3 regions of the Mesobacillus sp. ABV4_180 genome follow, and region 3 is predicted to be linked to each of the others. Evidence: riboswitches for the same ligand, from Rfam matches in the RefSeq annotation. Region 3 holds a riboswitch; each other region holds the start of a gene.
The links. Region 3 has a riboswitch for thiamine pyrophosphate ahead of tenA (thiaminase II). Riboswitches for the same ligand answer to the same signal wherever they lie in the genome.
Positions count from the first base shown of each region.

Region 1: it holds a riboswitch for thiamine pyrophosphate, as region 3 does, so the genes downstream of both, thiM (hydroxyethylthiazole kinase) here and tenA (thiaminase II) in region 3, are expected to answer to the same signal.
Region 2: it holds a riboswitch for thiamine pyrophosphate, as region 3 does, so the genes downstream of both, thiT (energy-coupled thiamine transporter ThiT) here and tenA (thiaminase II) in region 3, are expected to answer to the same signal.

Region 1 covers NZ_JBSWTJ010000001.1:3,757,601-3,765,773, forward strand. The annotation lists gene trhA (PAQR family membrane homeostasis protein TrhA) at 1-477, shown strand, start outside; gene ACXAEA_RS19170 (exonuclease domain-containing protein) at 513-1,127, opposite strand; gene thiW (energy coupling factor transporter S component ThiW) at 1,231-1,734, opposite strand; gene thiE (thiamine phosphate synthase) at 1,747-2,394, opposite strand; gene thiD (bifunctional hydroxymethylpyrimidine kinase/phosphomethylpyrimidine kinase) at 2,367-3,203, opposite strand; gene thiM (hydroxyethylthiazole kinase) at 3,205-4,020, opposite strand; TPP riboswitch at 4,092-4,201, opposite strand; gene ACXAEA_RS19195 (hypothetical protein) at 4,269-4,418, opposite strand; gene pepT (peptidase T) at 4,551-5,783, shown strand; gene liaG (LiaG family protein) at 5,949-6,815, shown strand; gene ACXAEA_RS19210 (DNA alkylation repair protein) at 6,882-7,589, opposite strand; gene ACXAEA_RS19215 (LytS/YhcK type 5TM receptor domain-containing protein) at 7,713-8,173, shown strand, end outside.
Region 2 covers NZ_JBSWTJ010000001.1:3,567,495-3,575,667, reverse strand. The annotation lists gene ACXAEA_RS18280 (ATP-binding protein) at 1-991, shown strand, start outside; gene ACXAEA_RS18275 (GNAT family N-acetyltransferase) at 1,094-1,633, opposite strand; gene ACXAEA_RS18270 (dicarboxylate/amino acid:cation symporter) at 1,758-3,032, shown strand; gene ACXAEA_RS18265 (histidine kinase N-terminal domain-containing protein) at 3,119-4,249, opposite strand; TPP riboswitch at 4,490-4,596, shown strand; gene thiT (energy-coupled thiamine transporter ThiT) at 4,703-5,302, shown strand; gene ACXAEA_RS18255 (FeoA family protein) at 5,536-5,760, shown strand; gene feoB (ferrous iron transport protein B) at 5,757-7,769, shown strand; gene ACXAEA_RS18245 (FeoB-associated Cys-rich membrane protein) at 7,791-7,952, shown strand; gene ACXAEA_RS18240 (helix-turn-helix transcriptional regulator) at 8,103-8,173, shown strand, end outside.
Region 3 covers NZ_JBSWTJ010000001.1:827,890-836,062, reverse strand. The annotation lists gene ACXAEA_RS04090 (HPr family phosphocarrier protein) at 1-118, opposite strand, end outside; gene whiA (DNA-binding protein WhiA) at 142-1,089, opposite strand; gene ACXAEA_RS04080 (gluconeogenesis factor YvcK family protein) at 1,192-2,175, opposite strand; gene rapZ (RNase adapter RapZ) at 2,172-3,065, opposite strand; gene ACXAEA_RS04070 (NUDIX hydrolase) at 3,102-3,560, opposite strand; gene trxB (thioredoxin-disulfide reductase) at 4,064-5,011, opposite strand; TPP riboswitch at 5,247-5,355, shown strand; gene tenA (thiaminase II) at 5,470-6,159, shown strand; gene ACXAEA_RS04055 (tetratricopeptide repeat protein) at 6,277-7,785, opposite strand.

The DNA.
Region 1 (8,173 bases), 2.9 Mb from region 3:
GCATCCGCCACTTACCATATGGTGATCAGCAGGGACAGCGTGATTGCCTTTCTTAGAAGAATTGACCATTCAATGATTTTCGTGCTGATTGCCGGATCGTATACACCTTTTTGCCTGATCAGCCTTAATGGCGTTACAGGATGGACGTTATTCGGCATCATTTCATTCGCGGCAGTTTGCGGAATCCTTTTTAAGATGATCTGGTTCAGGAGCCCAAGATGGCTGTCTACCTCTATATATATTGTGATGGGCTGGATGGTCATCTTTGTTGTGTCCCCCCTCTCCTCCGTCTTGAGCAGCGGCGGGATTTTTTGGCTGGTAGCCGGAGGAATCATGTACACAATCGGCGGCGTCATTTATGCCGTGAAACCGGATTTCCTCCGTTCAAAGCATTTAGGCTTCCATGAAATTTTCCACATTTTCATCATGCTCGGAAGCCTTGCGCATTTCCTGAGTGTATATCTATATGTTCTATAGAATGGAGAAAAGGTGCCTGCAAACAGGCACCTTTTCTAGTAAAACATCCGTCTTCTTTGTTTGGCAGCAGGCTGGTATTTCCTCATCGGACCATATTCAAGTACTTCTTTTAAATAAAAGTCACCTTCTGGATTTTGCTGTTTCAGCAGTTCGGTCAAATATGTAATGTCATCCATGGCCCTGTGTGTCTGGAATTTCGAGATATTATGAGCCTGCAGCAACGTCAGCAGCTTGCTGTTTGGGAAACCGTGGTTTTTCCATTTTACATTTTTCATTGTGCAATACCATTTCATCTCATTGACCTCAGGATACATCCTGAACAGAAAGCTTCTGTCGAACGAGGCATTATGTGCGAAAATCGCATCGGTACGATTGAAATAATCAAGGATCTTTTCATCGTAAAATGTTTTTCCGCGGACCATTTCATACGATATCCCATGAATTCGGTACGCCCTGTCATAATTGCTCTGGGCCGACTTCGAAAGCGGCTCCCTCAAGTAGGAGTCCTCATCCAGGATATCGATAATCTCCCCTGTTTCTTCACGGAAAGAAAACAGCTTCACTGCCAGTTCTATTATTTCATCTGAATCCGGACCCAATCCGGTTGTCTCCACGTCCACTACCAATCCAAGCTTGTTCTCTATGCTCAAAAATGTCACCCTTTTCAGCTGGTATATATGATTCTATTTATAATCATATAGGAGGACACCTCTTATTTCCAGCTTTAGAGAACAGGATGAAATCATTTCCATGTTACTGCCTGCTGCTGATCTCCAGACTGCCTGCCGAACTCTTCATGAATGCCTTCAAAAGTATGAAACCTATTGCCGCACCTGCAATTGAACTTGCAAGAAATGCCGGCACCAGGCCAAACAAAGCTGCATCCTTGCCTAAAAACAGCACGGCGATTGGATAACAGGCAATTGCTCCTATAATTCCTGTACCAACTACCTCTCCCGCAAATGCAAAACCCATTTTCTCCGTCTTTTTATAAAAGTAAGCTGCCAGCAGTGCACCAATCATGCTGCCCGGAAAAGCGAAGACGGATCCCGTTCCCATTAAATTCCTGAGCAGCGAAATGCCAAAAGCCTGGGCAACTGCGTAATAAGGGCCAAGCAGGACAGCAGAAAGTACATTGATGAAGTGCTGCACCGGAAATACTTTTACAATCCCAAGTGGAATATACAACATATGGCTAGTCAAGGTACCAATAGCCATCATCATGGCAGTAATGGTCAATTTTTGTGTGTTCCTCATTTTAACCTCCATTTAATAAAAGATTTTTTCTCTTAATTTGGCCGCAGCACTTTGAACATTGTCTGAATGGCTGATGGCGGTAATGACTGAAACGCCATCAGCACCTGCTTCCATCACTATAGCAGCATTATCTGCATTAATGCCGCCTATGCCGACAATCGGTATTCCAAAACCTTTCAGCTCCTCGACCAGTGCCGTACCCTGGACATCCCTGGTGTCCATCTTGGTTGTCGTGGGAAAAATCGGACCAACTCCGAAATAGTCTGCTCCCGCTCCCCTGGCTTGTTCTGCTTCCTTTAAATTGTGGACAGATACACCAAGGATTTTATCGCCTATTTTATTGCGCACTTCTGATGCATTCTCATCCTCCTGGCCAATATGGACTCCATCGGCATCGAGCTCAAGTGCCAGGTCAATATCGTCATTCACGATGAACGGAATACCGTCTTCCTTGCAAATCCGCTGAAGCCTCTTTCCAAGCTCGTGCTTTGCCTTTCCCTCAAGGCAGCCAGCCCCCTTCTCACGATACTGAAAAAGAGTGATGCCACCTCTAGCTGCCTCTTCTATCACTGATCCCGGTTCTTTCAAACAATTCGTGCTGCCAGCAATAAAATATACTTTTAGCAAACTCTTCATTTGTTCGGGACTGATTCTCGCCATGATTCTGCCTCACTTTCTCTTTTTCTATTAAAGGCCCAGTGGTTCGTAGGCCCATGGCCATTTCCGATTGTGAGCGGATTAGCGATTGCCGCGTGGATAAATTCCTTTGCTGCAGCTGCTGCATCATGGACCGAAAAACCTTTTGCAAGCTGTGCAGTAATCGCTGCGGAAAAAGTGCAGCCAGTTCCATGAGTGTTCATTGTAGGGATCCTCGGTGATGAGAAAGATGAAAATCCTGTACCGTCAAAAAGGATATCGACGGATTCAACCTCGTCCTCGTCATGACCGCCTTTTATGATGACATTTTTCGCTCCCAGGGCATGGATTTTTCTTGCTGCTTCCTTTTTCCCCTCCAGATTTCTGATTGACATTCCAGTCAATACTTCAGCTTCAGGAATATTCGGGGTAATGACGAGGCAGAGCGGCAGCAACTGACTTTTCATCGTTGAGACAGCAGCCTGCTGTAGCAACGGCGCTCCACCTTTAGCGATCATGACGGGGTCCACCACGACCTTCTCCCAGCTGAATAATTTTATTTTTTCCGCTGCCGCTTCAATGATCTCTGCATTGAAGAGCATCCCTGTCTTCAAAGCGTCCGTCCCCATATCCTCTCCAATTGATTGAATTTGTTTGGCGACAGCTTCTGCTTCCATCGGAAAGACGGCCTGGACTCCAAGAGTATTTTGGGCAGTTACAGCTGTCAAAGCCGACATCCCAAACACATTCAGTTCCTGAAAGGTTTTTAAGTCTGCCTGAATTCCGGCACCGCCCCCGCTATCAGATCCCGCGATTGTCAAAGCCTTTTTCATCTCAATTTACCTCCTGCAGATTGATTGAAATTTTACTATTAAGATCTTCTTTATTAATCAGGTACAGCTGGTTCAGAAACTCAGCCTGGAAGCTCCCTGGGCCTTGTGCGGCACATTTCTCAGCGGCCATTTCCGCTGCTGCGCCGTATATTGCCACTGCGGCAGATGCTGCCTTGAGAAAATTTCTTTCAACAGCAGCAAAAGCACCAATGACAGATGTAAGCAGGCATCCGGTTCCCGTCACTTTCGTGAGCATTGGGTGCCCATTATGGACAACAATGGCTGATTGCCCATCCGTAATGATGTCGTCTTTTCCAGTTAACACGACAACCGTCTTCAACTTTTGTGCGGCGGAAATGGCAAGCTCAAATACATTGCCACTGGATTCACCCGCATCAACACCCCTGATACTCCAGTGTTCACCGGCAACATTAGCAATCTCTGACGCATTCCCCCTGACAATCGAAATCTCTAATTCTTCCATCACCGTTTTTGCTGTTTCGGTCCGATAAGCTGTCGCTCCTGCACCAACTGGGTCAAGAATGATGGGAACTCCCTTCTCATTAGCGGACTTTCCGGCAATCACCATTGCTTCAACCACATCCGGCTTCAACGTCCCGATGTTGAGGACAAGACTTCCAGCCATGCTCGCCATTTCGGCAACTTCTTCATGTGCATAAGCCATCACAGGCGATGCCCCCAGTGCCAGCAAGCCATTGGCCGTGAAATTAGTGACCACGACATTTGTAATGTTGTGAACAAGCGGTTTCTCTCTGCGAACTCTTTCTAAAAAACTGGCAATTTCTTTTTTATCCATTCTCAAAACCTCCTTTGAATATAAAAAAGCCAGATCCACAAAATGGACCTGGCTTAAAAGCAATGTAAGAAAAACATCTCTTACTACTTTCCTACGCTGGTATTACCCAGATCAGGTCCGAAGGGTTAAAAAACATGGCGTTTTTCTCTCAGCCCGCAACAGGGCACCCCTAGTAGTACAACGAATATTCAATTAGTTTAATCGTAGCTTTAAGATTTATATATGTAAAGTGAAAAATAAAAATCCATTTATTTTTCGTCTTTTACTTTTTCGACCTTTCCCTCAGCAAGATCGTCAAATGGAGTGTAGTGGTTTTCCGGTAATCTTCCCGAACGGATTTTTTTAAAAATAGAATAGAAAACTACAAACAGAACAATTGCCGTGAGTAAATATCCCATACCCCTGTCTCCTTTAATCTTATTATACAGCATCCCGGATGCAGAAATTGGAATTTTCATTCTTTTTAAAATGGTCTTCTTAAAATTCTATGCTAATATGAAAATATACATACGAATGGGAGTTGAAGGGAATTGAAAAACGAGATTATTGAGCGATTTACCACATACGTAAAAGTAGACACACAATCAAATGAAAATAGTGAAACATGCCCTTCTACACATGGCCAGATTACTCTTGCCAATATGCTTGTAGAAGAACTGAAAATGATTGGCATGGAAGATGTGACGATTGATGAGAATGGTTATGTGATGGCGACACTTCCTGCCAATACTGAGAAAGAGGTGCCAACGATTGGTTTCCTTGCCCACGTGGATACGGCGACCGATTTTACCGGCAAAAATGTCAATCCACAGGTGGTTGAAAATTTCGATGGCAATCAAATCATCCTGAATAAGGAATTGAATATCATCCTTTCTCCGGCGGATTTCCCAGAGCTTCCTCAATATGAAGGACACACCTTGATTACGACTGATGGGACGACACTCCTTGGTGCGGATAACAAGGCTGGAATTGCAGAAATCATGACGGCGATGGCTTATTTGATCAACCATCCTGAAATCAAACATGGAAAAATCCGTGTTGCTTTTACGCCGGATGAAGAAATTGGCAGAGGACCGCATAAGTTTGATGTTGAGGCTTTCGGTGCGAAATTCGCTTATACCGTGGATGGCGGCCCGCTTGGTGAGCTTGAGTATGAAAGCTTTAACGCAGCGGGTGCAAAGCTGACTTTCAAAGGCAAGAATGTCCACCCTGGCACGGCAAAAGGAAAAATGGTGAACTCAGCTAAAATTGCGATGGAGTTCAACAGCAAGCTCCCTGCCGAAGAAGCACCAGAGCACACCGAAGGATATGAGGGCTTCTTTCACCTCAGTTCCATACATGGTGATGTAGAGGAAACAACGCTGCACTATATCATTCGCGACTTTGACCGTGATAGCTTCCAGGTGCGAAAGGATTTAATGCAGAAAATCACCAATGAACTACGACTTCTATACGGTGAATACCGTGTTGAACTTGAAATGAACGACCAGTACTACAACATGAAGGATAAAATCGTGCCTGTTAAGGAAATCGTCGACATTGCTTACGAGGCAATGGAAAACCTCGGAATCAAACCAATCGTCAAACCGATTCGCGGAGGAACTGATGGATCGCAGCTAAGCTATATGGGACTGCCGACTCCAAATATATTTACAGGCGGTGAGAACTTCCACGGCAGATTCGAATACATCTCTGTGGATAATATGCTCAAATCCGTAGAAACAATCGTGGAAATCGCTAAACTATTTGAAGCGAAAGCTTAATTAACTAACAAGAAGCCAGATTCCGCAACGAACGGAATCTGGCTTTTCTGCGACTAGAATAAAATCAGCCTCAAGTCGTATCCTGAATTAATTCCGTGGTGCATTGGGGAGAGGAATGATTTGCCTTATTCTGTATATAGAAATTGATTGAGAGGAGATTTAACAATGATTAAACGAATTTTAATAATCTTTTTGGTGATTACCGGTGCTTATATCGTGTTGAATTACATGCTCGACGGCAGCGGAATTAACCTTTCGAAAACAGAAGACGCTGAGAAGGTGAGCAAGCAAACTGAAAATATTTCAATTGATATTTCCAGTGTCGAGACGCTGATCGTGCCAGAGGACCGAGATGATATCCGTGCCGAATTAAAAGGCAAAGGGTCGGTTAAAGTTGATCGGCATGGCGATGAAATCGAAGTTGCGGTTAAACGAAAAGGTTTCTTCTGGTTTAACTGGTTTGAGATGGATAAGACTACACTGACTGTCTATATTCCTGAAGACTATGAAAAAGATATGAATATTGAGCTTGGCTCTGGTGAGGTTGTTTTTAAAGGAGCCTCTGCAGATGAACCTATGAAATTAAGGGACCTGGCACTTAATATCGGTTCAGGAAGCATCATATTGGAAAATTTCGATGTTGAAACACTTGAGCACCAAAGTTCATCAGGCGAAGTTGAGATGCATTCAATTGTTGCTGATTCAGGCATTTTCGAAGTCAGCTCCGGAAGCGTCGAAGTAGAAAATTTCTCGGGAAAACTTGATGCCGATGTATCCTCAGGTGAGCTGGAAATCCAGATGGACCGATTGACAGATGACGTTAACCTAAACGTAAGTTCAGGCAAAATCGAACTGGATTTGCCTGATGATGCCGATTTTACGTTGAACGGAAAAATAAGCAGCGGAGACCTATCGAGCGATTTCCCGCTTGAAAATAAAGACGAATCCGATAACCGCCTTCGCGGAAAGCATGGAAGCGGAAAATATGAGATTAACGCTGACGTTTCAAGTGGTAATATTGATATCTATTAAAGAATACAATTCAAATTAGGATTCATAAATGAAACGAAGCCTGGTTGCCATCAACCAGGCTTCGAGTTAACATATACACGTCTTTCGCTTTGCACCAACCTTGTTCAGGCCAGCGACTTTCTTGATATAATCAGCAGCGACCGGTACTTTGCAGGCTGTCTGCCCGACATCGACATGGACCTTTCCAATTTTCCCAGCAACTTCTCTCGCTTCATCGTGCAATGCCTCAAAATAAGCACCTACGGAGATTACAAAGCTGTTCATCACATACCGGACTCGATTCTTCTCATGATGAATGGTGCTTTCAACTTGATGTAAAAAGTTTTTGATTTCCTCAAGATCCAATTCCTCATCTGGTGTAATTGATACATAATTCGAATATGTACTCCATCCACAAGTCGCAATCATTTCTTTATCGGACTGCATCCACTCCACAGCCAGCTCATGAGCAAACGGACTCTCCGCTGCAACGCCAGCAACCGTATATTCAGCAAGCATATACCAGTAGGCCTTTTCCGCCCAATTCTGTAAAGTTTTTTTAGAAATCAGTTTTGGGTTGATGGACAATCCGGCTAAATACATTGCATCACTATTGCCTGTTTCGTACAAAGCATAGGCTAGTTCCTGATCCTTTTTCACCGTTTTGACCAGTTTTTTTAAATCCCCAACCCTGACACCGTAAAATGGTTCACTCGCTCCATGGCGAATCAGTGTTTGCTTTGTTTGCTCCGAACCCATTTCCTCAAGCTTTGCCATTACTTGTTTTAGATTCATCCCAACACCGCCCAGACATTTTTTTATCATTATATACCAAAAATTGAAAGCATATCTTAATATCTTTTTTTTCCCCATACGTTCAATTAAAATGGATACAAACACATCCTGAGGTGTACGGCTATGTTCGAATTACTGATTACGATGCTGGAGCGGCTCGGCATCATTGTGACAATTGCATTCATTTTAACTAGATTCCGCTTTTTCCGGGGTTTGATTTACCATGATTCCCTGAACCGGCGCCAGCAATATTTGGCGATTGTTTTCTTCGGTTTTTTCGGGATTATTGGAACTTATTCGGGCATGAGCTTCAATACCGATACACTCCAGTTCAACCGCTGGGCGGCTGACCTGGCTTCAGATGAGGCGATCGCCAACTCTCGTGTGATTGGCATTGTCATCGCCGGATTGCTTGGCGGGTATAAAGTCGGGATCGGGGCGGGAATCATTGCCGGTTTCCATCGTTTCACTCTTGGCGGTTTTACCGCGCTCGCCTGCGGTCTTGCCGCCATTGTGGCCGGAATTATTGCCGGCAGGTTTCAAAAAAAGAAATACGTCAATCTGACGACTGCCTTCATGGTCGG
Region 2 (8,173 bases), 2.7 Mb from region 3:
CATGGATTTTATTTGCAAGCGTACTCCAGAAGGGCTTATTAAGTATGTTTCGCCTTCTGTCACCTCTATGCTCGGTTATGAACCTGCAGAATTGGTAGGCAGACTTTACACATTATTCGTTCACGGAGAGGACTATAAACGAATAGCGAATATTGCTATGCCTGCAGGAGAGGAAATTTGCTGCCTTACTTATCGTCTCAAGCGAAAAGATGGAGTTTACATATGGGTTAGTTCGCAAATCTCAATCATTCGGCATCCAGATACGAATCAACCATTCGAATTGATTTCAGTAACTAGCGATGTTTCTGCGAAAATCAAAGCTGAACATTTCATCCTGGAATATGAAAAACTCAATGTAGTTGGCCAATTGGCTGCCGGTATCGCACATGAAATTAAAAATCCTTTGACGAGCCTTAAAGGTTTCATCCAGCTTATGAAGTCAGGGCACGAATTGAACCATGGTTATTTAGCGATCATGGAAGAGGAAATCAAACGGATGGAGTCAGTCTCAAAGGAACTGATGCTTATGGCAAAGCCGCATAAGTCTGACTTAGATTCATTCGACATCAATGATTTGGCTGATCACGCAATCACTTTGCTGATGGCAGAGGCAGCGAAGAAATGTATCGACATTTCCAAACATTCAAGTCTGGAGGATGGAAGGTTTCTTTGTGATGGGAATAAAATCAAGCAGGTTTTTGTTAATTTGCTGATGAATGCCATCGACGCGATGGATTTTCCAGGTGAAATTACGGTTGGACTAAAAAGGGTGGAGAATGACCTGGTAATCACCATTGCTGATACAGGAAAAGGGATTCCCGCAGAAGATTTGGACAAGATCGGCAAACCATTTTTCACCACGAAAGAAAATGGCAACGGCCTCGGATTGATGATTTGCTATAAGATCATTCAGGAGCATGGAGGCAAAATAAAGGTTGATTCTAGTTCTGAAGGAACAACATTCACCATTTTTCTGCCCGGTGAGAAGTAGGCTCAACGTTAAAGTGCATCACGTAGTTAGCAGTTCGTATCACTCTCAATTCACTGCAGGTAAGATGATCAGCAACTGCTTATTGGGGCATGCTGGATGCAATCATCCCCACTCTCTTGCAAGAAGGCCGTAAACAATCAAATCATGGAAGGCTCCGTTTAAATATTCACCATCCCGTATGACTCCCTCTTGAATAAAACCCATTTTTTCCGGAATGGCCCTGCTTTTATGGTTGTATTTTCCGCAGCGTATTTCGATCCGGTTAAGCTGCAGATCAAAAAAAGCATGTTTGATTACTGCCTTTACAGCCCTCGATGTTATACCCCTCCCTTGCATTTTTTTAGATAAATAGTAGCCGATGCATGCAATGGAATTATTCCAGTCAATTGCATGGAGACTGACCGTTCCTGCAAGGATTCCTCTGTACTTGATAGCAAAATGAAAGCCACTCCTTTCATATAAATTTTTCTGCCATATTTGGATTACTGAATAAAATTGTTCTTGAGTACGCATGGAATCAACCCAGGGCAGCCATTGACGTAAGTAGTGCCTGTTCGAATCCACCAGCCAGAATAGTTCCCCGGCTTCCTGAAGCTCAAAATTCCGCAGTTCAATTTCGGAATCAACCTTTATAGACAGCATAGTAACCTCCTGAAATCCTCTTCTGGTATTTTCAGCCATTAAAATTTTCAGCGTTTATCTAAAAGAAATGAGGGAATAAATCACTACGATGTTTTTTACACTTTTTTAATCTGGGAGGAAAATTATGAAATTAACTACAAAGATTTTGATTGGTCTTGGTCTTGGTGCCTTGACAGGACTGATTTTAAACATCTTTTCACCCGATTTGTTTTCTATTTTAGATAAATTTCTATTTACGCCGCTTGGCAAGACCTTCATCAATTTAATCAGTATGCTGGTCGTGCCGATTGTCTTGTTTTCGATCATTCTCGGAACTGCCGGATTAGGGGATCCAAAGAAGCTCGGCAGGATAGGCTTTAAGACGGTAAGTTACTTTTTAGCAACGACAGCCATTGCCATTATCATTGGTCTTGCTCTGGCCTATTTGATTAAGCCCGGATTGATGGGACAGTTCGATACAAGCGGTGCAGAATTCAAGGCTGAAAAGGCTCCGCCGGTAAGCGAAACTTTCTTAAATCTTATTCCCGTAAACCCGTTTGAAGCACTGACAACTGGCAATATGCTGCAAGTTATTGTGTTTGCTTTATTCATTGGAATCGCGTTAACAGCCCTTGGAGAAAAGACAAAAGGGGTATTGCACCTAATTGAACAGGGCAATGATATTATGATGTATCTAGTGGGACTAGTGATGAAATTTGCTCCATACGGAACCTTTGGCCTTATTGCAACGGCAATTGGAAGCCAGGGAATCCAAGCAATCAAAGCGATGGGGGTATATATGCTTGTCGTTGTACTCGCTCTGGTTGTACATGCGCTCGTCACTTATGGATCCAGTGTATACTTGCTGGGAAAGAAGAATCCGTTCTGGTTCTTCAAGCAATTCTCTCCAGCGATGGGGGTTGCATTCAGTACATCGAGCAGTAACGCCACACTCCCTGTATCCATGGAAACCGCACAAAAGAATCTGCGCGTTCCTGAATCAGTGAGCAGCTTTGTCCAGCCGCTTGGCGCAACGATCAATATGGATGGGACAGCAATCATGCAAGGGGTTGCGACCATTTTTATCGCACAGGTATATGGTGTGGACCTTTCGATGAGTGAGCTATTAACGGTTGTATTAACGGCCGTGCTGGCGAGCATTGGGACCGCAGGTGTTCCGGGAGTCGGCTTGATCATGCTTGCGATGGTGCTTCAATCAGTCGGGCTTCCAGTTGAAGGTATCGGCTTAATCCTCGGTATCGATCGTCTACTGGATATGGCCCGAACAGCGGTCAATATTACCGGCGATGCAGCATGTGCTGTCATCGTTGCTGAGTCCGAGAAAAAGCATATTGTAAGAACAGAAAAAACGAAAGTCAAAAGTGTGGCGAACAACCGTTCACTGGAGTATTCCGAATAAAACAAAAAAGACCCAGCTGTTGGTAAGCTGGGTCTTTGTTATGTGGCCGGTCAAGCCCAATATTAATTTGAAGATCAAAAAATGAACTAACTCTCATTTCCCGTAAGAGGCAGCAGCATAATAAAAGACGTTTTTTCAGGTTCCGATGAACAGGCAAGAATCCCTTTATGCTTTTCGATGATTTCCCTGCAGACAAACAAACCAAGTCCGGTTCCGAGCGTTTTTGTGGTGACGAATGGCTCGAAGATCGTCTTTAGCAGATGGTCTGGTATGACAGGGCCATTGTTTGAAATCTCGATTTTTATATGGGTGTCATTCACGAAAAATCCTTTAATTTCAATCTTTGGATCGGCGCGATACTGGCTTAGGACATCGATTGCATTAAAGATGATATTGATGAGAACCTGGCGGATTTCGTCTGAGTAGCCGTACAGGTCCATATCATCCGCTACATCCTTGATAATCCTCACATTCGTGTCGAGGATGCTTGGGTACAGGAAATTCAAGACTTCATCTATCATTTTATTCAATGAGAATAGGTCTTTTTCTTTTCCGATGAGTTCCTTTTTGGACAGGAGCAAAAACTGTGATATTCGGAAATTCAGCTGTTCCAATTCACTTGAAATGATGTCAAGATACTTCATATCCTCATGTTCCGATCTCAGGAGCTGGATAAAGCCCTGGATGGAGGTCAATGGATTGCGGAATTCATGGATGAAGCTTGAAGTCATTTGCCCCAGCAATGTCAATCTGTCCTTATGGGTTGAATCGATGAACTGATTTTTTTCCTCGATAATCTTATTTTTTTGTTCATTATAATAAGAAACAGCGTAGTACAGGAAAGTGTCAAAGCAGTAATTAATCCGGTCAATCGTATCCTGCAGGTCTTTCCACTCCATGTTTAATTTATGCAAGTGCCTGTAAACGATAGAGCGTCCAGAGTTAACATTATAAACAAAGTCGCCAATATTAATTTCCGCCCTCACCCGTTCGTCTCCCACCATGAATGCAAGCTTTTGCAGATGTTCCTCCAGTTCTTCATTTGACTTTGAAAAAACAGAAAGAATGATAGCGTACATTTCTTCGGCGTTCTTGCTTACTTTTTCTTTATACGGGTCATCTTCGGATACTAATATATTTTCATTCCAGTCGGCAATAAGGTTTTCTTTTTCACTAGTCAGGAAGCTAAGCAATCGGTTCTCCGTAATTGGCAGCATTTTATTAAGTCCCCCAGTTATTCTATTCCGTATAAGGATTCGAGGGAAATGGAGAAATCCCTTTGTCGAATATTAAGAAGATGCGGTGAAAGCAGTCGAATAGCTAAAAATATGACAAAAGTCGCATTTTTTTAAGATGTGCCAATCGGGAATCGACACTATTGCCACTTTTGGGGCTGAAAAGATTTGTGCTTGTTATTCTTAAAAAGAAATAGTATATTCATAGTGTAGAAATTAAATAATAACCACAAGGGGAGCTGCCAAGTGCAGCTGAGAGTGAGCGGACGAGTTCTTACCCTTTGAACCTGTTAGTTAATGCTAGCGTAGGAATGTGGATGCGATAGGAAAGCAATCTCGGGAATCCTGCATCGATCCCAGATTGCTTTTTTTGTTTCTGAAGCAGAAAAGGCGTGTTGAAAACGGACCTCATTCTGAAAAGAAGGAGGAATAGAAATGAAGCAAAAGCAGACGTTGTTTTTAGTGGAAGTTGCGGTATTTTCCGCTCTGGCTTATTTGTTGGACTTGTTTTCAGGATTTTTATTTTCAAGGATCTGGCCGCAGGGCGGTTCAGTATCGATTGCGATGGTACCTGTATTCATTATGGCATTCCGATGGGGAGTAAAGGGAGGAGCCTTGACGGGCCTTCTGCTTGGACTTTTGCAGTTCATCCTTGGCTTCTCGCAAATTTATCATCCAGTACAGGGAATCATCGATTACCTCGTAGCCTTTTCGGTTCTTGGGCTGGCTGGCATTTTTGCTGGACAAATAAAAGGGAGCATCCAAAATGGCTATAAGAAAAAATGGATGGGGCTGGTTTTAGCCGGAACATTGATCGGCAGCATGCTGCGGTTCGTCGCTCACTTCTTTTCTGGCTGGATTTTCTTTGGAGTATGGGCGCCAGAAGGACAGCCAGCATGGCTTTATTCGATCATCTACAACGGCACCTACATGCTTCCAAGTATGATTTTAAGCGCAATTATTATCATTCTTGTCATTGGTTACGCCCCTTACAGAATGGTTAAATCCACTCCTGTAAGCAAAAAAACAATCTAGGAAGAAAACGAGGAGAGCTCACTGGCTCTTCTTTTTTTTGCATTCTATACCTGCGCAATTTTTAAAAATATGTCAATTGTATGGATTTTGCACTAAGTGGATGTAAATCAAGGGTGTTCTGTGACTTAAATCACAGTAAAAGTAAGGAATTATTGTTTTAATAAAGAGAATCATTCTCATTTAGAAAGTTTCTACTTTTTCACAAATATTATGAAATAAAAAAGGTGATGGCTATGCTGGGAAAATTAAAGACTGGTGAAAAAGGCCGGATCATGAATATTGCAGGTGCTGATAAATTTGTCAGGAGGAGATTGCTCGATTTGGGTATCGCTGAGGGTTCTGAAGTATGTGTGAAATGCATCCTGCCATTCGGTGGTCCTGTGATGGTTGAATCCTGCGGACAGTGCATCGGGATCCGCCGCAAAGAAGCACTAAGAATCGAAGTGGAGCGGTTATGATGAATATTGCGATCATCGGTAATCCCAATACGGGTAAAACTTCATTGTTTAATAATTTAACAGGATCCTATGAATATGTAGGCAACTGGAGCGGCGTCACAGTCGAGAAAAAAATCGGGCAGTTCAAGAATGGAAAAGGCCAGCTGATTGACCTTCCTGGTGTTTATACTCTTAATCCACTCTCAAAGGATGAAGGTGTCGTCACGAACTTCTTCCTTAATGAACACTTTGAAAAATTACTAAACATCCTCGACGCATCCCAGCTAAGGAGAAACCTTCATCTTACCTTGCAACTATTAGAATATGGTGCTCCTGTCATAATTGGTTTAAATATGATTGACGTAGCAAAAAACAGGGGACTTCAAATCGATATTGAAAAGCTTGCCGCAGCGCTGGGAGTTGGGGTTGCTCCGGTGGTTGCAAGATCCGGTAAAGGCTGCACAGAGCTTGCGGAGATGGTAACAGGCGATTTTAGCGGAAAGAGAAAGAACAATCTTGTATACTACGGAAATGCGATTGAAGAGGGCATCCTGAAGCTAGGCACCATGTTGGATGGACGTACAGAACAACCTGCACGCTGGCTGGCTCTCCAGTTGTTCGAGGGGAATCCCTATGTAAAAAGCTATCTTGAAAAATATCTGCCTCCAGAAGAAATCGAAGCATTGATTCTGAGTGTTTCTGCATCCCATGCACAGCAAACAGGAGAAACTCAAATGCTAGACCGGGTAATCCACCAGAAACGCAGCGAAGTAGCAGAGAGGATTGTTGCAGTATCTGCCACCAGGATGGAAGGTGAAAAAGTGCCTTTGACCGAAAAGGTAGATAGGATCGTCACGAATCAATTCATAGGTATCCCGCTCTTTCTATTCCTGATGTACATCATGTTCATGCTCACCTTTGACTGGCTGGGCTTTCCGTTATCTGACATATTGGATTCGTTTTTATCTGGTCCGATAACTTCAGGGATTACTGCTGCGCTTTCATCTGCAGGCACATCTCCATTTATAAAAGATTTGGTTCTTGATGGAATCATTGCCGGAGTTGGCGGAGTGCTCTTTTTTGTCCCGCAGATCTTCATTTTATTTTTCTTCATATCACTGCTGGAAGACTCTGGATATATGGCAAGGGTCGCTCTCGTAATGGACCGCCTGATGGAATCAGTAGGATTGAATGGAAAGGCATTCATCCCAATGATGATAGGTTTTGGCTGCAATGTGCCAGGCATCATGGCTGCAAGGACCATCGAAACACCAAAGGAGAGACTGATGACAATCCTGCTGACTCCCTTAATGTCATGTTCAGCCCGTCTGCCGGTCTATGCTTTATTTGTCGGAGCTTTTTTCTTGCAGCATAAAGCTCTTATCGTTTTAAGTTTGTATGTGCTCGGAATCGTGGTCGCGCTCATTCTAGCAAAGGTATTCTCAAAAACCTTATTAAAGGGAGAAACATCCCTCTTTGTAATTGAGCTGCCACCTTACAGGTTGCCTCAAGCGAGAGCGCTGTGGAGGAGCACGTGGGATAAAGGAAAAGGATTCGTAAAAAAAGCGGGTACATTTATATTTGCTGGCTCGGTCCTGATCTGGCTGCTCGCCTATGCCGGCCCGGAAGGTTTGAATGTAAGCATGGATGACAGTTACCTAGCTGGGCTTGGAGGTATTATTGCACCATTATTAGCACCTATAGGCTTCGGCACCTGGCAGGCAAGCGCCTCTCTTTTTACAGGATTCCTGGCGAAAGAGGCCATTATTTCCACAATGAATATCATTTATTTTGTACCTGATGAAGCAAGCTTGCAAGGATTGATGGCATCTCATTACACTCCGCTGTCAGCATACAGTTTCATGGTTTTCATCCTGCTTTATATCCCATGCCTTGCGACAACAGCTACCATTTACAAGGAAACGGGCTCTAAACGCTGGACAGCCTTTTCAATAGGATATGCTCTAGTGATCGCTTATCTTTTGTCTTTAGCCATTTATCAGGGAGGCAAGCTTTTTGGTCTTAGCTGATCTGGGAAGGAGGATGAAGTTATGTTAGCGAACATTCTAATCGGCGGAATTATTTTCGGATATGCAGCATGGTCCTTCTACCGGTTCATCAAAAAATCAAAGGAAGGAAAATGTGCATCCTGCTCCATCCAGAGCACCTGCTCAAGCAATTGCAGCATGGATCAGAGGAAAAAACTGAAATAGAGCTAAAAGGAATGCAGTCCGCTGCATTCCTTTTTTCTGCAGTAATTCTTACTTGTAAAATAGAACTTTTAGCTAAAAAGTAAAAAGTATTTTGAATTCTAAAGAAAAGAGTGTAAAATTACACTAAAAGAACGTAAGGGAATGAAGCGGATGACAAGGGATGAAATCATCGTCAGGGTTTCGGATAAAGTAAGAATGCTCAGGGCAGAAGTGGGTTATAC
Region 3 (8,173 bases):
TTCCGTCTTTCTCAAGGAAAATATCAGACGAGAACCGGTTTGCTTCCTGTACGAACAATGCTGCCGGACGAGCTTGTAAACCTGTTTTGAGCTTGACTTGCACTTGTCTTTCGACCATTTGTGTTTTCCTCCTCTAACCCTCTATTTATTGATGATCTGGCCGGCACGCAGTTTTTCTGCTATCTCATCTATTTTCCGGAGCCGGTGATTGATTCCTGATTTACTGATTGTTCCGCCTGTTACCATCTCGCCCAATTCCTTCAGAGTAACATCCTGGTAATCGACCCGAAGTTGGGCTATTTCCCTCAATTTATCCGGTAAAATGTGAAGGCCTACCGAATCGCGAATATATCGGATGTTTTCAACCTGCCTAAGGGCCGCCCCGATCGTCTTGTTCAAGTTTGCTGTTTCACAATTGACCAGTCGGTTTACTGAGTTTCTCATATCACGTACAATCCGGATATCCTCGAATCTTAACAGCGCGTTGATCGCGCCTACGATATTCAAAAACTCGGTGATTTTTTCTGCTTCTTTTAAATATGTGATAAAACCTTTTTTCCGCTCAAGCGTTTTGCTGTTCAGGCCAAAGGTATTCATCAATTCACATAATGAGTCATTATGCTCCTGGTACATAGAGGCTATTTCAAGATGATAGGAAGATGTCTCCGGATTGTTGACAGACCCTCCTGCCAGGAATGCGCCTCTAAGGTAAGAACGCTTACAACATTTCTTCTTCACCAATTCTGGCGAAATTTCATGAATGATTTCAAAGCCTTCTCCTAAAATCTTTAAATCCTCCAGAATTTCTCTGGCTGATTCCTTCAAGCGGACAATATAAACATTATTCTTTTTCAGCCTCATCTTTTTGCGCACCAGCAGTTCCACCTGGACCTGATAGCTTTTCTTGATCAAAGTATAGATGCGCCTTGCAATTGCGGCATTTTCAGTCTGTATGTCTACGATGAGTTTGCGATTTGAGAAGGAAAGGGAACCATTCATCCGGATCAAAGCGGACAGTTCCGCGATTGCGCAGCAGCCCTTCACGTCAATATTCGTGAGTTCCTTTTTTGTTTCCGAAGCGAACGACACCTTCTCACCCCCTAATTTGTATAGCGCAGCAACCTGATTTATTTAAAAGCTTCGACGATATTTATACTGGTCCGAAAGAAGACAAACGCTTGCATCCTCTATTTACGCGTTATATCTCTTTTTGGTTTCATTTAAAATCATAGAATATAAAATTTCTGCTACTTTTTTTGTATCGTGCCTGATGACATTGCCCTCGAGTTCAGCGATTTCCTCCTGGACAACCTCAACCCCAAGGGACATCAGCATATCAAGATCAAAATGAACAGGCTGGGCAAGCTCCTCCTTGTATCTGAGCTCGACATCCGGCGGGATGGTTTCGCTGTTAACAAGGATTGTATCAATAAAAGCACAATCTACATGGTCATAGATTGCTTTTATATGGTCACTGGCAGCAAAGTCATGTGTCTCTCCTGCCTGCGTCATCAGGTTGCAAATATACACTTTTCGCCCCTGGGCCTTGCATACTTCATTCCCCAGTTTTTTAACTAGAAGGTTTGGCAGGATGCTCGTATATAAGCTTCCTGGACCAATGACAATCAAATCAGCCTCCCTGATTGCCTGGAGCGTTTCCGGAAGCGGCTTGACACCTTCAGGATTGAGGAATACCCTCTTGATCCTTTTACCCGAGTAAGGAATTTTCGATTCGCCCCTGACAATGCTGTTATCCTCCATTACCGCATTCAGCATGACACTTCTGTTCGCTGCCGGGAGCACCTTGCCGCGCACATTCAGGACCTTGCTCATTTCCTGGATGGCATGGACGAAGTTACCGGTAATCGATGTCATTGCCGCAAGAATCAGGTTCCCAAGAGAATGGCCGGACAATTCATTAGAAGTATTGAACCGGTGCTGGAACATCTCTTCAATCAACGGCTCCACGTCTGACAGTGCAGCAAGGACATTTCGGATATCACCAGGCGGAGGAATATGCATATCCTCCCTAAGCCTGCCTGAACTTCCGCCATCATCGGCAACTGTCACGATCGCGGTGATATCAACAGGGTATTTCTTCAGGCCGCGAAGAAGGACTGGCAAGCCGGTTCCTCCCCCGATGATGACGATTCTTGGCTGTCGGTCCGTCATCATGTGGTCTGTCCCTTCCTTTTTTCAATATCCCGGTGTGTCACACGAGTATGATAGTCCTTCTCGAAAAACTTGGCGATATGTTCAGCAAGTGCAACAGAGCGATGCTGTCCGCCTGTGCAGCCGATGGCGATGATCAGTTGGGCCTTGCCTTCTCGCTTGTAATGCGGAAGCATGAAGCTCAAAAGGTCCGTCACCTTTTCAAGGAACTTGGTCGTTTCGTTCCATTTCAAAACATATGTCGACACATCTTCATCAAGACCTGTTTTTGGACGCATATGATCAATATAGTGCGGATTCGGCAAAAAGCGCACATCGAAAACTAAATCAGCATCGATCGGAATTCCATGCTTGAATCCGAAAGACATCACATTTACGGTGAAAATGGTCTTTTTATTGACTGAAAACTCCTCAAGGATTTTCTCACGAAGCTCCTTCGGTTTCATGTCAGTTGTTTTATAGATGATTTGTGCTCTGCCCTTCAGCTCTTCCAGAAGCTCGCGCTCAAGCTGAATGCCTTCAAGCGGAAGTCCGGATGGAGCCAGCGGGTGTGAACGCCTTGTTTCTTTATAACGGCGCACAAGCGTTGAATCATCAGCGTCAAGAAACAATACCTGCGGTGCAACCCATGAAGTTTCAGCCAAATCATCAAGCGCTTTAAACAGCGAGTCAAAAAACTCACGGCCGCGCAAATCCATGCCAAGTGCGACTTTATTCATTTTATTGCCTGATTCCTTCATTAGCTCAAGGAATTTCGGCAGCAATGTTGGCGGCAGATTATCCACGCAGAAAAATCCTAAATCCTCAAAACTCTGGATCGCGACGGTCTTTCCAGCGCCAGACATCCCTGTAATAATCACGAGCTGGGTATCAGTAGTTGAACCGGTACTCATTTCTCTTTCCCCCTGAAAATGAAGTTTAATACGATATCAATTAGGATCGAGCCTGTAGTTGATCAGCTCAAAATCCGGTGTATAAGTAAAGGTTCCGTAGATAATACCCTGTCCATGGACCATATAATCCAGGATATGATAATCGCCTGCAGCCATCGGAAGATCTTTGATGGTATCGAGGTCATGCCAGGATATCGTTCCTTCCTCCGATTCATCAAGGTTGATTCCATCCGCTGCAGTAGCGTAAAAAGTGAACATCATCCACTCGGACACCACTTGATCGTCTTCTTTGATGACAAACGTGAAAATCCCTTTAATCTGCGGGTTTCTCAAGTATATGCCCGTTTCTTCGCGGAATTCCCTGACACAGGAATCCTTCACGGTTTCTCCTGGTTCCATTTTCCCGCCCGGAGCCACCCACCAATTGCGGCGCGGCTTTTGCAGCAGTAAAATTTTTTTATCTTTTACCAAAACACAATTCGTCACGCGCTGCATCGATTCCACCTCTTCAAATATACATACGTGCCCAATCACATACCTTCATGTTTTAGACACTGAAGCTGGACATTTTGCTATAACTGCTTTTGATGAAAACGCTGTAAGCTAATATAAAAGCAGTGCTCAATGCGAAAACAGCCATTGATCATACGCCGAACTTTTATTCTTTCCATTATACTATTTTTAGATTTTCGCCACAATGAATACAAAGATGATATTTTTGTTAAGGATTGTCAATTAGAAGTATGGTCGACTAGGAGAGGTGTTATAATCCCTGGAAGCAGCCTGTTTCACTTTTATGTAAAAAAAGAAGCACAGGATAACCTGTGCCGTCAAAGGATTATATTTTTAAAAGGGGGTCAATTTCTACTTCTATAATACCCCATGATTGTTTCACTACTGTTACAGAAGAATTAATATCTAATTACGTTTTGTTAATTTATGCCGAGACATGCTGTTTTTACCAATTAATTTCTGACAGATTCAGCAGTCCATAAAAATTATGCGTTTGCTTTTAATTCTTCAACGAGCTCTTCGACATAATGCTGTGCGTTCTGGGCTGCGATACTGCCATCACCCGTTGCTGTAACAATTTGTCGAAGTGTTTTTTCACGAATATCACCAGCTGCGAAGATGCCCGGAACTTTCGTTTCCATTTGCTCGTTCGTTTCGATGTAGCCGTTGCCGTTTGTGATTCCAAGGCCTTCGAACGGCTTCGTCAGCGGAACCATTCCAATATAAATGAAAACACCGTCAGCCGCGAATTCTTTTTCTTCGCCATCTTGTGTGGAAACAAGTGTCACGCTGCCAACCTTTCCGTCCCCATTGATTTGCTTGACAGTATGGTTCCAGATGAAATCAATCTTGTCATTGGCAAATGCACGGTCTTGAAGGATTTTTTGCGCGCGAAGCTCATCGCGTCGGTGAACGATCGTCACTTTTGAAGCGAAACGGGTCAGATATACACCCTCTTCAACCGCAGAGTCTCCGCCGCCGACTACCACAAGTTCTTTTCCTTTAAAGAATGCACCGTCACAAACTGCACAGTAAGAAACGCCGCGGCCCCCGAGCTCCTGTTCGCCAGGAACGCCAAGCTTCTTGTACTCAGCACCTGCAGAGATGATGATCGAGCGTGCTTTATATTCTTTGTTTCCAGCCTTGATCGTTTTATATTCTTTGCCGTCGATGACTTCCTTTACATCACCGTAAGCATATTCCGCACCGAATTTTTTTGCGTGGTCGAACATCTTGGTCGAAAGTTCCGGTCCCAGGATGTGGTCGAAGCCAGGGTAGTTTTCAACTTCCTCTGTATTAGCCATCTGTCCGCCCGGTACGCCGCGCTCAAGCATCAGCGTCGACAAGTTCGCACGTGATGTATAAACAGCTGCCGTCATCCCTGCCGGACCCGCACCGATGATAATGACGTCATAAATTTTCTCTTCTGACATGGTGTACAACTCCTTTGAATATCATAATCCGCAATCATTTTCGGTTTTCATTCGAAAATAGTATTTCCTGCCTAAACATATCCTATAAAACAGGAAGCATATAGTCCAAAAATATGCTTGAAAAATGATCGTGTTCACTTATTTGCCAAAAATGGTTTGATGGACAGGATCTGTTTAAAATATTGACATAAATACGCAGGATGTTATGATGATTTACAAATAAACACTTATAATGCAAATCTGCTAGGGGAGCCTTTTGCTAAGGCTGAGATTAAAGTGAAACTTTAAGACCCTTTGAACCTGATCTGGATCATACCAGCGTAGGGAAGTGGAGTATCTGGAGCTTATCGATTTTACTTGCTGCCAATACGACCACTTTCTGCCTGCAGAAAGTGGTTTTTTTATTGGAAAAAAGTATCCTTCAACCTGAGGATGCTGAAATCTAAGGAGGTTTTTTCATGTCCAGTTTTACACAGATCATTCGTCAAGAAGCAAACAAGATTTGGGAGGCAAATTTCAACCACCCTTTCGTACAGGGAATCGCCGATGGAACATTATCACTTGAAAGCTTTCATTATTATGTCTTGCAGGATTCTTATTACCTTTCCCACTTCGCTCGTATCCAGTCGATTGCTGCTTCACGCGCGGAGGATTTGGCTACAACATCCAGAATGGCTGCCCATGCCCAGGGTACATATCAGGCTGAGCTTGGCTTACACGAGAAATTTATAGGACAGCTTGGGGTCACAAAGGAAGAGTTGCAAAGCTTTGAACCCGCACCGACAGCCTATGCATATACCTCCCACCTTTACCGGGTGGCCGCATCAGGAAGTCTTGGTGAAATCATTGCCGCCATTCTGCCTTGCTACTGGATTTACTATGAGATTGGAGAAAAGCTTAAGAATGCAACGCCAGAAACCACGATCTACCAGGAATGGATCTCGGCCTATGGAAGCGACTGGTTTGGCGATCTTGTGAAAGAGCAGCTCAATCTTTTGGATAAACTGGCAGAGAGCTCATCGGAAAATGAAAGAGAAAAAATGAAACAGCATTTTTTGATTAGCAGCCATTACGAGCTGCAATTCTGGGAAATGGCCTACACGCTTGAAGGGTGGGAAATCAACGATTACAAAGCCCTCGTAAGGTAAGCTGGGAAATTTTCATGCCAGGGGAATAAAGCGTACAGGTCACAAGAGAAATAGAGTTATTGTCGAAGTACAAAAAAAGGCCAGCCCTTCTGCCAATCAGATGGGCTAGCCTTTATTTTACATGCTGTCTTCTTCCTGAAGGAACTCGTTTGCCAAATTAATATATTTGGATAGCGTGGAGACAGACAATCCGTATTTTTTCGCGACTGCCTGTTTGGATGTCTTGATATTTCTTAGCTTATCCCAGAGATAGTCAACTGCCGCAGCCCATGCTTTCTTGTTTTTGAAGTCATAGCCTGCTTTCGCTGCCTGCTCGAATACTGAAAACCACATAATGTAGACGCCAGCTTCATTTTTGCTGATTGGCCGGTGGTGGTCGTACAGGAGCTTAGCCGTTTCATGCGCGCCTTTGACCTCCTCTTTCCTGCTGTTCAACTTGCCTGATGCCAGGTAGGAAAGATACGATTTTTCCATTTCCGTCATTTTATCTGTGGATTTATCCGCTTCGAGTATTTCTTTCTTTTTTGCGGACACAGATGTAAGGAAAAGGGCAAATAGACGCTCTTCCGGATAATCACTGTTCAGCTGGTTCAGGATGGCAGATACCTGGGTTTCGAACTTCACGCCTGGTTGATCAGCCCAAGGTTCCATGCCTTCTTTTTCCGGACTGAACTCGAGTACCTTTTTCCACACTAAACGTGCTGTATTTTCCCTGCCGGTAAAATAAGACGCGTGAGCCAGCCAGTAATAGAATGCTCCGTCGCCTTCAAAGCCTGATTTTTGCAGCTTCTTCAGCCATCTGTAAGCCAGTTCGTATTCGCCGACAAGCGCAAAGGTTGCGCCAAGCTTGAACTGATGCTCAACATGGATTGGATGTATTTTTTCTAAGGAGTCCTTTAAATCCTGGCCTTCCTTATCGTGACCCTGGTAATGCGCAAAAACAAGGGCATTGCACAATGCGTGCAGATTGCCTGGGTTCTGCTCGAATACATCATTCAGGATGTCACGAGCCTTAACCGTCTCACCAAGGTAAAAATAAGCCAGCGCGAGATTATTGTAAGCCGACCAGTATTCTGGATACTCTTCGATGACTTCCTGGAAAATCTCAATCGCCTTCGGAAACTCACCGGATTCGAGGTGATTTCTTGCTTCCTCCTGCTTGATGATCAAGTCATCCTCTTCGTAATAATCCTCATCCATTTCTTCCGCCTCAAGCGTCAGAAGCTCAAGAAGGTCGTTCGCATCTTCAGCAAACTCCCCGTCTTCATTCAATTCCAAGTATAAGTTCGCATGCCTGAAAGCATCCCGAAATAATCCCATATGAGCATAGTTATTCGCTAAGAAATAATGGCTCTCCGCCATGTTTTCATCAAGTTCTTCGAGGACCAAGTGCAAAAGACGGTTAGACTGCTGGTATTCCCCCAACTCCGACTGCACGATTGCCAGCTGGCAAACGATCATCGGCTCGCCGGGTTCAAGCTGCATTGCGCGCTGGAAATACTTTTCAGCCTTCTTCAAATCCCGCCTGTGGAAAGCCTTGACCCCTTTGGTGAAGTAGTATTCACCTGTAGGAACAAATGACAGCAATAGGCCTTTTTGTTTCCTTGCTTTAGAGTCTTTTCCCATGTGATCCTCCGTAAAAAAAATTGTGAAACCTTTTATTAGTTAGTCTCGGAACCTTGATTTGTATATAAATACACATATAGTGTTTTATCGAAGCAACTTTAACTAATGTAGTATAACATACGGACAGAGTATTCGAGAAGGTGTGGATTTGAAAATGTAGTGGCGGGGTGGAGATTGGGAGATTGGATGAGTGGCAGGCATGGGGTTTTAGCTAAAGGAGGTAGTTGGGTTTTCATGGGTTGGTCGATATATTGGGGAAAGTGGTCGATATATTGGGGAAAGTGGTCGATATATCTTAAAATGTGGTCGATATATTTAAAAATCCGCTGATATAATGCAAAATGTGGTCGATATATTTTAGATTTCGCCAATAAAATCAATGCATGGA